Regions from separate parts of the Peribacillus sp. R9-11 genome, predicted to be linked through region 2. Evidence: riboswitches for the same ligand, from Rfam matches in the RefSeq annotation. Region 2 holds a riboswitch; each other region holds the start of a gene.
What was found. Region 2 has a riboswitch for S-adenosylmethionine ahead of RE409_RS12155 (Na+/H+ antiporter NhaC family protein). Riboswitches for the same ligand answer to the same signal wherever they lie in the genome.
Positions count from the first base shown of each region.

Region 1: linked by a shared signal. The riboswitch ahead of RE409_RS07375 (Fur-regulated basic protein FbpA) and the one ahead of RE409_RS12155 (Na+/H+ antiporter NhaC family protein) in region 2 are both predicted to bind S-adenosylmethionine.
Region 3: linked by a shared signal. The riboswitch ahead of RE409_RS06175 (methionine ABC transporter ATP-binding protein) and the one ahead of RE409_RS12155 (Na+/H+ antiporter NhaC family protein) in region 2 are both predicted to bind S-adenosylmethionine.

Region 1 covers NZ_CP133763.1:1,528,785-1,534,437, reverse strand. Annotated here, with positions in the region: gene RE409_RS07395 (ABC transporter ATP-binding protein) at 1-1,633, shown strand, start outside; gene RE409_RS07390 (DUF459 domain-containing protein) at 1,727-2,419, opposite strand; gene RE409_RS07385 (GNAT family N-acetyltransferase) at 2,654-3,160, shown strand; gene RE409_RS07380 (aspartyl-phosphate phosphatase Spo0E family protein) at 3,295-3,441, opposite strand; gene RE409_RS07375 (Fur-regulated basic protein FbpA) at 3,716-3,931, opposite strand; SAM riboswitch class I at 4,078-4,182, opposite strand; TPP riboswitch at 4,341-4,444, shown strand; TPP riboswitch at 4,523-4,612, shown strand; gene tenA (thiaminase II) at 4,731-5,420, shown strand; gene thiW (energy coupling factor transporter S component ThiW) at 5,436-5,653, shown strand, end outside.
Region 2 covers NZ_CP133763.1:2,498,295-2,503,947, reverse strand. Annotated here, with positions in the region: gene RE409_RS12160 (alanine/glycine:cation symporter family protein) at 1-555, opposite strand, end outside; gene RE409_RS12155 (Na+/H+ antiporter NhaC family protein) at 979-2,289, opposite strand; SAM riboswitch class I at 2,519-2,624, opposite strand; gene RE409_RS12150 (SOS response-associated peptidase) at 2,953-3,624, opposite strand; gene RE409_RS12145 (hypothetical protein) at 3,686-3,841, opposite strand; gene RE409_RS12140 (amino acid ABC transporter ATP-binding protein) at 4,283-5,038, opposite strand; gene RE409_RS12135 (amino acid ABC transporter permease) at 5,061-5,653, opposite strand, start outside.
Region 3 covers NZ_CP133763.1:1,285,534-1,291,186, forward strand. Annotated here, with positions in the region: gene hppD (4-hydroxyphenylpyruvate dioxygenase) at 1-855, opposite strand, end outside; gene RE409_RS06160 (DUF1450 domain-containing protein) at 1,098-1,343, shown strand; gene RE409_RS06165 (MetQ/NlpA family ABC transporter substrate-binding protein) at 1,590-2,411, opposite strand; gene RE409_RS06170 (methionine ABC transporter permease) at 2,465-3,133, opposite strand; gene RE409_RS06175 (methionine ABC transporter ATP-binding protein) at 3,120-4,136, opposite strand; SAM riboswitch class I at 4,202-4,308, opposite strand; gene RE409_RS06180 (MBL fold metallo-hydrolase) at 4,964-5,653, shown strand, end outside.

The DNA of each region.
Region 1 (5,653 bases), 970 kb from region 2:
ACAGTTGACTCAGTATACGATTGATGAAATCATTCCCGAAAAAAAATACGACTCCTTGATTTGGGTAGGCACAGGAATTCTTGGAGCTGCTATTTTATTAGCTTTACTAAACTACTTTAACAGCTATATCGTTTCCAAAGTCGGTCAAAAAGCGATTATGGATTTACGAAATAGCATGTATGAACATATTCAAAGGCTGGATATGAAATTCTTTGATAAAAACCGAACGGGTGACTTAATGTCACGGCTGACTAATGATGTCAATTTACTACAACAACTCATCTCTTCAAGCATGCTGCAAGTCGTAACAGACATGGTAACTTTTGTTGCAGTCGCTGTCTATATGCTTTTCATTAATTGGAAACTGACCATTGTCCTTCTTTTTACATTCCCGTTCATGTTCTATATCACAAGGGTATTTGGAAAACGTATTCGAATGTCGTTTAGATCTGTTCAAAGTTCTGCAGGAGATGTCAGCAACCAGTTACAGGATTCTATCTCAGGAATGCGACTCATTCAATCTTTTACCAATGAAGAATTTGAATCGAAACGTTTCGCAGAACGTAATCATGAAAACATGGTAGCTAACATTAAATCGGTTCGCTTGCGATCCATGTTTGGTCCGGTTATCGATTTATTGAACAATATTGGTCTTGTTGCTGTTATTGTATTTGGGGCTTGGCAAGTGATGGAAGGTGCATTTACAGTGGGATTAATAGTAGCTTTCCTCGCCTATTTGAGATTACTGCAGAGTCCTGTTCGCAATTTCAGCCGAGTAATCAGCATTGTCCAGCAGTCAGCTGCAGCTTTTGAGCGTATTACAGAAATTATGGAAACACAACCTGAAATCAGAGACAAAGGAAATGCAATTGAGCTTCCTTCAATAAAAAAACAAATTGAATTTCAATCAGTTGATTTTGCTTATGATGAAAGTGTTCCGGTTCTTAGCAATCTAAACCTAACGATGAAAGCTGGTCAAATAACAGCTCTCGTCGGCTCTTCTGGTGCAGGGAAATCGACAATTACAAACCTTTTAATCCGATTTTATGATCCACAACAAGGAACAATCAAAATGGACGGTCTTGATATCCGTGATGTGTCGTTGAAATCTATACGTAGCCAAATGGGGATTGTTTCTCAGGATATCATTTTATTCAATGGTTCAATCCGCGATAACATCGTTTATGGAAAACTTGATGCAACAGACGATGAAATCACTGAATCCGCTAAAGCAGCCAATGCTCATGACTTTATCAGGGCCTTTCCAAATGGTTACGATTCTCAAATTGGAGAGCGAGGCGTCAAACTTTCAGGAGGACAAAAGCAGCGAATCGCCATTGCTAGGGCACTTTTGAAGAATCCACAAATCATCATTCTCGATGAAGCGACAGCAGCATTAGATACGGAATCCGAGCATTTAATCCAGGAAGCATTGTCACGTTTATTAGTAAATCGGACTTCAATTGTCATTGCGCATAGATTATCAACCGTTCAAAATGCTGACCAAATAATCGTTCTTGAAAAAGGCAGTGTCCATGAAAAAGGAACGCATGAACAGTTATTGACAAGTAACGGCAGATATAGGCAGCTTCATGACTTGCAATTCCCTCAATTGAAGGCGGCTATTACATAACAACTGCACAACCGCCTTCAATGAAACAGGGTCCGATTTATATATAATAAGCCATGTGCACAGAAGTATTACTTCTGTGCACTTTTATTGAATTTATTTGAAATCATAGCTCTCTAAAATCCGATTGGTAATGAGCTGATACCCTTTTTCATTTGGATGAATTTTATCACTGAAATACTCTTTTTTCTTTTTATTTTCAAATAAATCATTAGTAGGGATAAATATCATTCTTTTATCCTCTTCTACTACCTCGTTTACTGATTGGTTATAATCATGAACGTGCTTTTCAAGTCGTTGATCATCTTTTTTTGGATTATACAGCCCAACTACAAGTATATCCGCTTTTTTGTTTTTCTTTAATAGTGTAGAAAGAATCTTATTTAGATGGTCGATATACTCTCGTTTACCATCATTTATTTTTTGATCACTTATTTTTTTCAAGTTACCTCCATTACTGTTAATCAAGTCGTTTGTTCCAATATAAACAATAAACGTGTCGGCTTTGTCCAATTTCGTGTTAATTTGATTATCTTCAAGCTGATCAATGACACCATCTGTTTCCTGGCCTTTAATACCGTAATTCCAAAAACGGACCTTTTTTTCAGAATCAGGGTTATTCAATTCATCCTCCAGACCTTCTACATAACCTTCCCCATCCTTATCACCTTTTCCATAGGTTAACGAATCTCCAAAAGCCATCACATCTTCCGACTCTGAAGCCTGAAACTTATATGCAGCAAAACAAATAACTAGTACAATTACAAATAAACCTACTATTTTTTTCATTTGTTTCTCCTTATGTAATGTATTTACTATGAAGTATTTTATCTTGTAATTACCCCAAAAATGAACATACTTAACATGCAAAAAAATGAATTGTCAGATAAACTGTAAAAAGTGTATGATACAATAAAAGCATTCAATGGAACGGATTTTCGTCAACCTCCTTTTATTCATAAATAGGGTGGGAATCCCATGTTTCTGGAGATTGTATACATAGTAAGGATAGGAGTTAAAATGATGGATCAGTATATAGATTTTAGGGATGCAGAACTAACAGATTTACCAAGAGTAGTCGAAATATATAATTCGACTATTGCTTCAAGGATGGTCACTGCAGATACAGAACCTGTTTCAGTGCAATCGAGGCTTAAATGGTTTGAGGAACATCATTCAGAAAAACGACCGCTTTATATTATTACATTCGAAGGAAAAACTGCTGGATGGATGAGTTTTCAATCTTTCTATGGTAGGCCAGCCTATGATTCCACTGCCGAGATCAGCATATATATTGATGATTATTTCCGGGGAAAAGGAATTGGACAAATTTCGATTCAAAAGGCAATTGAAGTGAGTCCAAAATTAGGAGTTAAGACACTACTTGGTTTCATATTTGCTCACAATACACCGAGCATAAGACTGTTTTCTAAATTTGGTTTTGAAGAATGGGCGCATTTACCTCAAGTTGCCGAGCTAGATGGTATTGAACGGGATTTAGTAATCCTTGGTAAGCGTGTTAATATTTGAATTTCATTATTTAAAAGCTATTGCCTTCATTCAGCAGTAGCCTTTTTTAGTTTCAATGAAGAAATCTATTTTAAAGTCACTGACGAAATTTAAAAATCACTATAAACTTTCTTAAGCAAAAAATATTGTGATTTTCATTTATTTGTTATAGCATTTAACAGCGAATCCAATTCTTGACTTGCTTGAACAGTTAGAAGGCTTGTAAAACCATAATCAGCTGCCAATTTAATCATTTCCCGTCTCTTTTCTTCTATTCTTTCTACGGTTATCTGTGGGGGCATCTATAGTCACTTCCTATTTATTCAATTTTCTTACATCTTTTATGATAAAGAAATAAGTAGTTAAAATCAACCATATATGGAAATTAAAATGTGTTATTCCACAAGGTAAATGTGACAAAAAGCCTATTCTATTCCCTGTTTGTGTCTTTTTTGTGACATTTTATATTCTTGACAAATATAAAAAAGCATTCACTCATGTACACTGCGAATGCTTTAATAATATTCATCAGATTAAATAATATTTTAAGATAGTAAAGTATTTTAAGAACTCTTACTATGTCATCCACTCTGAAGGAGACTCGATATTAGGTCTATTTATAACAATCTTATATTCATCTTCAAGCACTTTTAAAGGAACATCATAAAGATGTCTTTCATCAGAGGTTTTATAAACTCCATTCGCTAATAACTCTTCAATCAGCAATGCCTTCCTCTGTTCAATTCTCTTAAATAATTCTGCCATGTAAATGGCTCCTTTCCTTGTCTTCATCAGCCCGCCTTCATATGAGCTAAATTGTAGTAACAGGTATCATTTTCACCAAATTATATCTTTTCTATTATGTCACTAAACGTTATTTCACAAAAATAAAAGCCTCTTCTAATTCAAGAAGAGGCTTACAGTAGTCCGTTCGGCTCTTCTTATCTTCCAAGCGTATGCTTGTTGGATGTAGCACAGTTCCCAAAATGGGTCTGCTGCCGAGGTTTCTTTGGGCCAAGTCCCTCCACCTCTCTGGATAAGAATTCAATATATAAATGATGTAGACATGATTTTATCCCAATATTCTTCAAAAGTCAATCACATGGTTCTCCCTTTTTTTGATAGGTATTCTCTATAGACCCCATTCAAATTGGGTTGCAATTTCCTGGCTTTCTGATATGATGTCAGTAATTACATACATTCACACCACTAGGGGAGTCTTTTTAAGACTGAGATGGAATTTGTTCCGGACCCTTTGAACCTGAACCGGATCATACCGGCGGAGGGAAGTGGATGATATCGTCTTTAAACACATGACTTTATCCATCTGCCCCGCTCCGTATTTCAGGAGCGGTTTTTTTTTCAGATGGAAAAGGTGAATAATTAGACTGCTAGGGGAGCACTTTTGCTGAGAATCAAACCCTTTGCACCTGATCTGGTCATACCAGCGGAGGGAAGCAGGCTGTAAGAAGGAATTTGCTTCTTCCTCGGTAACAGCCGCTTTCTTTCAGAGAGCGGTTTTTTTGTTTATCAGATAGTGTATGCATACTTTACAATTTTAGTAAATTTTAAATTTCAAGGAGGATGTACCATGGAGAATACAAAATTAGAAACCTTCAGTGATAGACTTCATGAACGGGCAAAAGGAATCTGGAAAAGGAACCATACACATCCCTTTGTTCAGGCGATTGGAGATGGGACGCTTTCAGAAAAGAAATTTGCCTATTACCTAAAGCAGGACTATATCTATCTTATGGATTATTCCAAACTCTTTGCGTTAGGAGTCATCAAAGCTCATAATCTCGAAACCATGGCTAAGTTTGCAAGTATTTTGAATGAAACCCTTCAAGTAGAAATGGATATCCATCGACATTATGCTTTGGAATTCGGAATCAGCTCAATCGAATTGGAAAATACAGAACCTACTCCAACCACTCTAGCTTATACGGGTTACATGCTAAATGCAGCCCAAAATGGGACTTTGGCCGACCTGATTGCCTGCCTCCTTCCATGCGCTTGGGATTATTATGAGATCGGCTTGCTATTAAAAGAACAAAATGGTGAAGCATTAGAAAACAATCGCTATGCTGATTGGATTAAATCATATTCGTCTCCTGAATTCGGTAAAGCACACAAATGGCTGATTGCTTTGTTGGAAGAGTTAACAGAAGGCATGCCTGAAAAGGAACTTCTTAGATTAGAGAAGCATTTTTTGGTGACTTCCCGTTATGAATATTTATTCTGGGATATGGTTCAAAATGAGCAGGATTGGCCACTGTAGGATGTTGTCATGATGATGAATCCAATCAAGAAAATGACGTTGACTGCCATGATCACGGCCATTACTACCATAACTAGTTCATTCATTTTCATCCCGGCCGGATTTGCAAAAATCTTTCCGATTCAGCATCTGGCAAATGTCATGACAGCCGTTTTATTGGGACCGGCTTATGCGGTAACACAAGCTTTTTTAGTTTCCATCATTAGAAACATGTCTGGTACAGGTTCAATTTT
Region 2 (5,653 bases):
GATTGCCGTAACCCACTTATCGATCCCAAACGATTCATTGAACGCACTTGTGATCGTGTTGGCTTGTACAGAGTTGAAAGCAAGCCCAAATGTAAGCGAAATCAATACAGCAAACGTGATACCCATCCAACGGGCATTCAATGCTTTTTCCATATAATAAGCAGGGCCACCTCGGAATGTATCGCCATCCTTGACCTTATAAATTTGTGCAAGTGTACTTTCAATGAAGGCAGAGGCAGACCCGATAAGTGCTATTAACCACATCCAGAAAACGGCTCCTGGACCACCCATTGTGATGGCTATGGCAACACCTGCAAGGTTACCTGTTCCAACCCGTGAAGCAGTACTGATGCAAAAAGCCTGAAACGATGTCACACCTTTTTTATCCGCTGTGGCACCTTCTCCCAAAAGCCTGAACATTTCCCCTACCATTCTGAATTGGACAAACTTCGTACGAACGGAAAAATAAAGACCCAATCCAATCAGCATAATAATCAGTATTTTTGACCACAGTAAATCATTTGTTCCACTAATAAAACTTCCTAACATCTCCATTAAAAACAAACCACCTCTAATTATTAACTTATATATGATAGCAATTGACAACCATTGTTTATTTCCCCATTCTCTCGGTAAGATAAACGATAGAAGTCCATAGTAAAAAAGGGAGATTCAAGAATGAATCCCCAATACAATAATCTATTATATCCTACCATTCAATTTATTTCATTCATAAATTTGAGGAATGAATCGGGAAACTCCCATCGAGAATAAGAATGATATAATATTCTGTATCATTTCTAAATATAAATAATTATTCTCCCACGATTTCTGATACTTTCAATTGAACCCTTCTAAGATCAAAATTGTAAAGAGTTCTATGAATAAAAGCTAAATATATATTTATTAAAATGGACGCATATAAAAAAACACCCTAGATCTAAAGATTCAGGGTGTTTTTCTGTTTAATTCACTTTTTCAAGAAGTATGTTTCTTCTCTTCGCTCCCTGAAAATCGCGGAAAACCAATCAAAATGGCTATGACTCCACAAATCCCAATTAATACTGGGTAAAAAGAATAGGGTAAAATACTTACAGGTGAAATTTGTGCTACCCCCGCCGCAACAAGCAGTTGTGCCCCATATGGAATTAACCCTTGAATACAACAAGCAAAAACGTCAAGCAAGCTCGCCGATTTACGGGGATCGATGCCATACTTTTCCGCAATATTTTTGGCTAGCGGACCGGCAATGATAATAGAAATCGTGTTATTTGCCGTAGATAGATTTGTCAAACCGACTAAACCGGCAATGCTGAATTCAGCACCTTTTCTTGATTTGCTATTACGGGTCACGACGTGGAGAAGATAATCGATGCCGCCGTTATGTTTGATGACTGACACCATACCAGCAATTAAAATGGCAAGAAAAGAGATCTCATACATTCCCGCCATTCCATCCCCCATTTTTTGAATGACGCCCATCAGTTGATAACTACCATCCGCTAACCCGATAATTCCGGCAAACACAATACCGATGGAGAGGACAAGGAACACATTGACTCCAGCTAATGCAGTGATCAAAACGCAAATATAAGGTAGAATCTTCACCCAATTATAGGAATGTTGAGAGATAGCTGCTTGTTCACCCATTGTTAAAAAGCCAAGGATGACACATGTGATGATGGCCGCAGGTAAAACAATGAAAAAATTCACTTTAAACTTATCCTTCATTTTCGTTCCCTGCGTTCGAACAGCTGCGATTGTCGTATCTGAAATGAAAGATAGGTTGTCACCAAACATCGCACCACCGATAACGGCGGCCATTGAAAGGGCAAGCGAAATATCGGTTTGTTCACTAATTCCTACACCTATAGGTGCTAGCGCTACGATTGTTCCCATGCTTGTCCCCATAGATAGAGAAATAAAACAAGCGATAATGAAAATACCTACCATTAATAGATTTTGCGGAAATACCGATAACGCAAGATTCACCGTTGATTCTACCGCACCCATTCCATTCGCCACTTCTGAAAAAGCACCGGCCAAAAGGAAAATGATAACCATTAACATAATATTGGAGTCCCCGGCACCTTTACAAAAGATTTCAACTTTTTGATTGAAAGACTCTTTTCGATTCATTGCCAATGCAGCCGCTGATGCAATCGCAATCGCCACAATCACCGGAAATGAATAAAAATCTCTTGTAATAACCCCGGAACCTATAAATAAAATTAAAAAAACGACAAATGGGACTAAAGCCCAAGGATTCCCTTTATTGTTTGTACTCATGATGAACACCTCTTTTTATTTTTCCCATGACAAATATGTCATAGCCCTTATTCATTGAACTAATTCGGTAAAAAATTCTAGTAAGATCCAACATTTCTTTCATATTATTGTAAGCATGACTCCAAAAGCATAATAGCCAATACGAAGCTAAAGCTAAACCATCGAACGTGAAAAAAGACCTCTTCTATTAAACAATAAGAAGAGGTCTTTTAATCTATAAAAAACACCCTCCTCATCTTTCAGACGTATTCGCCTGCTGGATTTGGCACAGCACTCCTATTAAGTCTGCTGCCGAGACATCTTCGGGCCAGTCCCTCCGTCTCTCTTGATAAGAAGATCCAAATTACGTAATGATATTATCAAATGTTCCGATGTCTACGAGTAAAGAATCAGGCAGGTTAACAAGTGCACTGCATTGTTCGATTGCTAAGTTGTCTTTTTGCAGTCCTAGCTTTTCATCCATTCACTCTAGGAAAGTGACATCGATACCCGCATCGAAAAGCAAATATAAGAGTACAGTATTTTATGTATTTCCGCAAGGTGTAGCCTAAAGTATTTTATAAAGAGGTTTTTTTCAAATGAGTAAAGAGGAACTTATGAATGATGATAAAGTACTTCACCTTTAATTGAAAAGAGAAAAACAAAAAGAGGTCCTAGGACCTCTCAGCAAATTTGGTGTATTAACTTAGGTGAATTATTTTTAGGTGAGTTCACATCATTCGATACCTCAAAAGCTTCCATCTGTTCAGTATCAAATGATTTTAAGTATTGCTGTAGATATGCAGTATCATTAATTGAAGGATCCAGCCAAGTCTTTTCATCTTCAGGTTTAAGTATAACTGGCATGCGATCATGAATACTAGTCATTAGCTCATTCGGAGTAGTGGTAATAACTGAGCAGGAATATATCGTGATACCTTCAGGTGATTTCCATGATTCCCAGAGACCAGCCATTCCAAATGGGGCATTACTCTTAAGTTTTATTCGCATAGGTATTTTACGTTCTGGTGTCTTCTTCCACTCATAAAAAGAGTCGGCAAGTATCAAACACCGTTTCTTCTTATACGAATTCTTAAAACTTGTTTTCTCAGCAATGGTCTCCGCTCGGGCATTAATCATCTTGTAGCCCATTTTCTCATCTTTTGCCCAGTAAGGTATGAGTCCCCAACGAAGATATCCAAGTCGATTCCTAGATCCGTCATTAATAACGGATAAGACAGAGTGAGAAGGTGCTATGTTGTAGCTGAATTGGTACTCGGCATTAAATGGCGCTTGAATATCAAACCTGTCAATTATTTCTTCAATGTCTGTGAAAAGGGTGAAACGCCCGCACATAATATCGCCTACTGTTTTAAGATTTATTATGATTGTAACAAATGGAGAGTTCAGTAACAAATTAGCGTTCTAAAATCCTAATGTCAGTAAAAGGTTGATTAAATAATTCGCTAGTAATCAATAGTGTGCCAACGACTTCTCTTTCATCTTCAGCTTTAATAATTTCTGACAGAATTACTGTGCTGCCATTCTTAACTGTAACATTATATTCATTCAAAGTTTCACCCCCTGATATGGCTTGATAATTGTTATTATAAACCAAAAACACACTTGTAAAAACTAAAGAGCACCGTCATCAATTAACTAAACGCAAGGAGAAAAGCATTGAAAACATACGTTCAATTATGCAATTTTTTTAATCTAGTGATAAAGTGAAGAGTTAATTTCATCTCGTAGGATCACTAGTTATTTACACGAAATTCCCAAGCAGGTTTTCATAGGTAATTCGTTTTTTGACTACTTCATATAGGCTACACTGAAGCCCATAATTTCATTGATTATTACTGAAAAGAATGATTTTTTATTTCAACACAAGTATGGATTACTATGCGTTTGTTTTAATTACTTATATGTATAGAGTGATCGCTATTAATCTATCGCTCTGGATCAGCTTCAAAAATTCACCCTTTTCTTATTAACTCTTAATTTCATTTAAAAATTAAATGTAAAAAATATAATCCTCCGGTAAGACTCTTTTTAAGAACTTCTTTGTTCTTTCTTCTTTTGGTTTCACAAAAATATCTTTAGGTGATCCTTCTTCTACTACGACACCAGCATCCATAAATATTACTCTGTTTGCTACATCCTTTGCAAAAGACATTTCATGCGTGACTACTAACATGGTTGTTCCTTCTTTTGCTATTTGCTTCATTACTGTTAAAACTTCACCGACAAGTTCAGGATCAAGTGCAGAAGTTGGTTCGTCAAATAGAATAATGTCAGGATTTAAAGCTACTGCTCTCGCAATGCCAACCCTTTGTTGCTGACCACCTGATAGTTCAATAGGGTAAGCATTGTATTTTTCTGACAGACCTACTTTATCTAATGCTTTTTTACCAATCTCATTTGCTTCGGCTTTCGCAATCTTCCTTCCAATAACAAGACCTTCTGTCACATTTTCTAATGCCGTTTTATTATTAAACAGATTATAATTTTGAAATACAAAAGCTATCTTTTGCCTAATTCCATGAATCGCCTTTTTTGATGCTGTTTTAAGATTTACATCAATATCCCCAAAAATTGCATGTCCTTGATCTGCTTTTTCAAGAAAGTTAATGCATCGAAGTAATGTTGTCTTTCCTGAACCGCTTGGGCCCAGAATTACTACCACGTCACCCTTTTCTATTTTTAAATCTACACCTTTTAAAATCTCATTTTCTCCAAATGATTTATGGATATTTGTAATTTCTAACATCATGTCCACCTCCTGCTTCATTTCAAATACCTACTGCTCTATACCTACTTAAACGTTTTTCATACAGCTTAAATAAATACTCTACTAAACTACATAAAATCAGGTATACAAGAAAGATATCAATATAAGCCTCAACATAATTGTAGCCTACATTGGCAGCTACCTTGGCTCTTAGAGTAATTTCTTGCAATGACAATGCATATCCGAGAGATGTTGCTTTAATTAGATTGACTGTTGCTGTACAAATATTTGGTAATGCTACAACTAATGTCTGTGGAATGATAATTCTTCTAAATGCTTGGACATTTGTTAATCCGACTGAATAAGCAGCTTCTAGTTGTCCCTTACTCACTGTGCTTATTGCTGAACGAAACACTTCTATTAGAATAGCTGTCGTATTCAATGAAAAAACAATGAATGCGTACCAAATTGGATTTACATCGTATACATTCATTTCGATGTTATACTTATCAAATATCGAAGCTAGCAGTAAGGGTACACTGCTATAAATAATAAAAATTTGAATTATGACAGGAGTTCCTCTTACAAAGGAAACATATATCTGTGCTACACGATTTAAAACTGGAATTTGATTTATTCTTGTTAAAGCAAGCA
Region 3 (5,653 bases), 1.2 Mb from region 2:
TAAAAACTCAACACCATTTTCTTTTAGTGTGGCCACTGTGGTGATGATATCGTTTGTTAAAAGGGCAAGATGCTGAACACCTTGACCATTATAGTAATCTAGGAATTCTTGAATTTGAGATTTGCGTTTTCCTACAGCCGGTTCATTGATCGGGAACTTAATCCGTCCTGTCCCATTCATCATAACTTTTGACATTAGGGCTGAGTACTCGGTCGAAATGTTTTCATCATCAAAATGTTTCAGAACAGTAAAACCGAATACTTTTTCATAATAATTTGTCCATTCATCCATTACTTCCACATTACCAACAAGGTGGTCAATACCGATTAAGCCTGAAGGTTGAGCTCCAAAGTTGTCCTCACGAGCTTTAAAACCTGGCAGAAATCCACCTTTATAATCGATTGGCTCAACAAGCGTGTGAATCGTATCCCCATATGTGCCTAAGATTGCTTTTCTTACTTTGCCATTTTCATCTTCTTCCACCCATGGTTCTCGAAGAGCGATGCCACCGCGTTCAATAGCACCCGCATATGTTTTTTCTAGGTCTTTTACGAGAAGGGAGATATCTTTTACTCCTTCGCCATGAGTTTTAATAAACTCAGCCACATCTGTGCTGTCTGATAGAGTACCTGTTAAAATCAATCGGATGGTGCCCTGTGCCATAACGTAAGATACACGGTCACGGGAGCCTGTTTCTAGTCCTTTATATGCTATAAGCTTGAATCCGAAAGCGTTTGCGTAATAATAAGCAGCCTGCTTTGCGTTCCCAGTATAGATTTCTACGTAATGGACACTCTTAACCGGAAACAATTCCTCTTTCTTTGCTTTAGAAGATCCAACTGTTTTTTTAGTCATATTTACCGCTCCTTAATCGTTTTTTTTACATAAAAAAAGCTGAATTTTCTTAATTTTCCGCCTGTGATAGTTCACATCATAATACATAAAAATTTACCACGCAAATATGTGTTTTACCGCGGTTGACCATCATGGTAGCAACATTTTAACGCGATAAAACATATTTGCGTTTAGGTGTACTCTTGCACATTTTTTGTATATCTACTTAAAATGTTAGCAACTAAATAAAAGGGGAATTAGATATGAAAATTAGTGTAAAGTTCTGCCCTAGTAACTTTGAAGATGAGTTGGAAACTATTAAAGATAAATTAATGGAGTGTAGCGGTCTAGAGGTTATTGAGGATAGATGCTTGTTGTATTGCGGACAATGTTTAATGCAGCCGTTTGCAGTTGTAAATGGTGTAAACATTGTCGCAAACGATCCAGTTGAACTTCTCGAAAAAATTGAACAATATGTAGCTAGGCTTAAACAAGGAGACACTGTGTGAACAACGAGAAAATGAAATTAGTAATAATTGATTATCGCTTTTATTGACAACTATATCATTATATTGTGTTTTCCCCGAGAAACATGCGAACCTTCAGAGAGCATCCATCTATGATAAAATATATGTAAAACCCTACTACAAATGCTTATTAATTGCATTGATTGATATCTTCGCAAAGTATGACGGAAAAAATTCAAGGCCTGTTCCCAAAAAGGGAGCAGGCCTTGAATTTTATGGTTTGGTTTCTTATTTCATCCAATCTGGTTTTCCGAAGCCTGCAAACTTGCTATCGATTACTTCTTCAAACTTGTCTGATTCAACTACTGATTTAATATCCTTAGCAAATTGTGCATCTGCATCTTTTGTATTCACAGCAACAACATTACGATACATATCCGGCATGTTTTCTAAAACAAGGGCATCTTGAAGATCCATTTTTGCTGCAAGAGCGAAGTTACCTGGGACCGCTGATAGGTCAACGCTGTCTGTTGCACGCGGCAATTGAGCCGATTCTAATGGTTTGAATTGAATGTTTTTTGGGTTCTTTGTTACATCTTTTTCAGATACTTTTAAGGGATCGACATCTGGCTTGACTTCAATTAAATCTTCATCTACTAGGACTTTAAGTGCACGTGCAAGGTTAACTGGATCGTTCGGTAGGGCTAGTGATGTACCATCTTTAATGTCTTTCAACGATTTATATTTGTTCGAGTATATACCCATTGGTGCTGTCGGTACAATAACAAGGTCAGAAAGCTCTAAATCATTTTCTTTAGCGAAGTTATCCATATACACTTTGTGCTGGAAAAGATTGGCGTCGATTGAATTGTTACCAAGTGATTTATTTGGCTGGATATAGTCAGTGAATTCAACGATTTCTATTTTGTAGCCAAGATCTTCAAGGCCTGGCTTGATGGCCTCTTTTACCATATCCGCGTAAGGACCGGTAGTTGCTCCGATTTTCAATTCTTTTTTGTCTTCAGTTTTTGGGGAAGCATTATCGCTTCCGCAAGCTGCCAAGCCAAGGGCTAGTGCGCAAACAGATAATAAAGAAGCTATTTTTTTCATTGGAAATTCCTCCTGTAATATGTTGTATTAAATCATTGTTAAAATGACTGATTCTATCGTTTATTTACTAAGTATGAGGCCTTGTCACCAACCATTTGAATGATTTGTACAAGGCAGATTAACACGACGATTGTCGTGATCATGACTGTGTTGTCATAACGGTAATAGCCGTACCGAATGGCCAGGTCACCAATTCCTCCCCCACCGATTGTCCCAGCCATCGCTGAGTAACCGATAAGTGAAATGGTCGTTAACGTCAACCCTTGAATGATTCCCGGTTTTGCCTCAGGAAGAAGTACATCCTTAATGATCATCCATGGAGTGGCACCTACAGCAATTGCAGCTTCAATCACACCTTTATCTATTTCGCGTAATGCCGATTCAACGATTCTTGCAAAAAAAGGTATCGCGGATACAGATAAGGAAACAGAAGCCGCTCTTGGCCCTATCGTTGATCCAGTAAGCAAATCCGTTAAAGGAAGGAGGGCGACTAAGAGAATGATAAACGGGATTGAACGGACAATATTGACAGCGAAACCGAGAGATCGATTCACGACGTTATTTTCAAAGATTAAATTCTTGGTCGTTGTAAACAGCAATACTCCAAGTGGCAAACCAATTAGAAGGGCTACCGCAAGGGAGATTCCAACCATATAGATTGTTTCGAGAAAGGCTTTATTAAGGTCAGGTAAAATATTGACGACGGAATCAAACAGTGACATGTTTCAACACCTCCACAGAACTGGTCCGATTTGTTATATATTCCAGTGCCGATTGAACTTCAGCAGCCTCACCAATTAATTCAATGATTAAGATTCCTAATGGAACATCCTGAATATATTCAATTTTGCCGTGCAAGATATTTCCCTTTACTGAATACTTTTGTAGAGCATCGGAAAGAATCGATTCACCGGCGGTGGGCCCTTCAAATTGAATTTGAATAATCGTTCCTTTGCTTTCCTCAATTAAGTGTGAGGGAAGCTCAAAATCCAATACACTGCTGATGAATTGCTTCGTCAACTGCTGCTTTGGTTGTGAAAATATCTCATAAACAGATCCTTCTTCGATAATCCTGCCATCCTGCATGACAGCGACTCGATGGCATAGTTCTTTGACTACTTCCATTTCATGGGTAATCAATACTATAGTGATACCAAGTTCCCGACTAATCTTTTTTAATAACTGTAAAATCGCTTTTGTTGTTGTTGGATCAAGGGCAGAAGTCGCTTCATCACATAATAGTACAGTAGGGTTATTGGCTAAGGCTCGCGCTATGCCGACCCGTTGCTTTTGACCTCCGCTGAGCTGGGCCGGATAGACATCCTTTTTATCACTAAGCCCAACTATGTCCAGCAGTTCTAGAACGCGACTTTTGATGACGCCCTTTGATTTGTGTGCGGCTTTCAAGGCGAAAGCAACATTTTCAAAAACGGTTTTGGAACTGACTAAGGAAAAGTGCTGAAATATCATACCGATTTTTTGTCGTTGTTTTCGAAGCTCTTTGCCTGATAAAGACGTTAAGTCAATCCCGTCAATAATGATTTTTCCTTTTGTCGGACGTTCAAGCAAATTTAAGCAGCGTATTAATGAGCTTTTTCCGGCTCCGCTGTAGCCAACAATCCCATAAACTTCACCAGTCTGAATTGTCAAAGATACGTTATCCACTCCGACAACTCGGGTATTTTTCGATATGTATTCCTTTCGGACTGATCGGATTTCAATCATGAGCCTTCCCCCTTAAACATAAAAAACTGCCTCTATCATTCAGAAAGAGGCAGCGAAATTATTTCGTCTTATCTTTCAGAATGTAATCATTCTGCAGGAAGTAGCACCGTTCCCGATTGGGGCGGTTGCCGGACATCACAGGGCCTGTTCCCTCAGTCACTCTTGATAAGTAAATTATTATTTTGGAATATTACAAGTTTTCTAATATAATCTATATTATTTGTAAATTCACATATTGTCAATCGTTTCTGTAATTTTAGAATAACTTTCTGGTGATTTAATTAATTTTTTTATGGTAAATCTAGAATTGGATAATCATACCTTTTGGAATCGGGGTATTGTCACCATTGATCGTTAATGGTCGTAAAGCCATACTTTTTCATGATTTTTGTAAGATAAGCTTCGTTCTTTTTAGCAGCTTGTCGATTTTTTTTAATAATTACGTGAATTTTTTGTCAGGAAAGTATTGTTTCAAAGTCTGTATCATGAATGCTTTAGCTTTTTTATCAACCACGGTAATATTGATAGTTACTCAGCGTTAATGATTAGCCGTGAATTTTTTTATCGCCCAAACTTAAATACGGAGTACCCTTTCTTAACAACTTCCTTTTAACCGAAGCCAGATTTTTGCTGTTTCTTTTCTTAGTTGCATAATAGAATACCTTAAATCAATGACAATGGTTTCAAAAAGTGCCTTGATTCTACCGGAAAATATACTACGGGTCTTTGCTAGGAAAATACTATTTGCTTGTCAAAAGTATGGAGGGATATTACATTTATTGTAATGAACAAGGGGTATTTTTATACAATTGATGAGGAGGGAAGCCATGCTAGAGATTAAGACGATAAATGATGTGGTTTGTGTACAAGGGACCCCTGAAGGAATAAAGTCGGGGATGAGTGTATATGTTTTTTTAACAGACGGCCTATTGATTGATACGGGAGCCCAAATTTTATTGGAAGAACTTATCCCTTTCTATGAATCAGCCAACTTCGATTTAGTGGCGCTAACGCATTATCATGAGGACCATACTGGCGGTGCTTCCTGGATACAGGAACATAGAAAAGTTCCAATTTATATTCATCCGGTGTCGATTGATGTATGTGCGAAGGATGCTGAATATCCTGATTATCGCAAAACTTTTTGGGGAAGGAGAGATGGCTTCAAAGCTGAGCCGCTGGGGAGGGCTGTTCATTCCCGTACCCAAACGTGGGAGCCAATCTTTACCCCAGGTCATGCTATGGACCATATGGTGTATTTGAATCACAGTAATGGCATGCTGTTTTCAGGTGACCTATTCGTTACACCGAAAACGAAGCTTGTTTTACGGGAAGAATCTGTCCCTGTTATCATCGATTCTATAAATAGATTACTTCAATATGATTTTGGAGAGGTTTTTTGTTGTCATGCCGGTCATGTCCCTAATGGGAAGGAAATGTTTCAAAGAAAGCTCGACTATTTGGAAAACCTGCGTGGTGAAATTTTACGATTACATAATCAAGGCTTGGCAGTACAT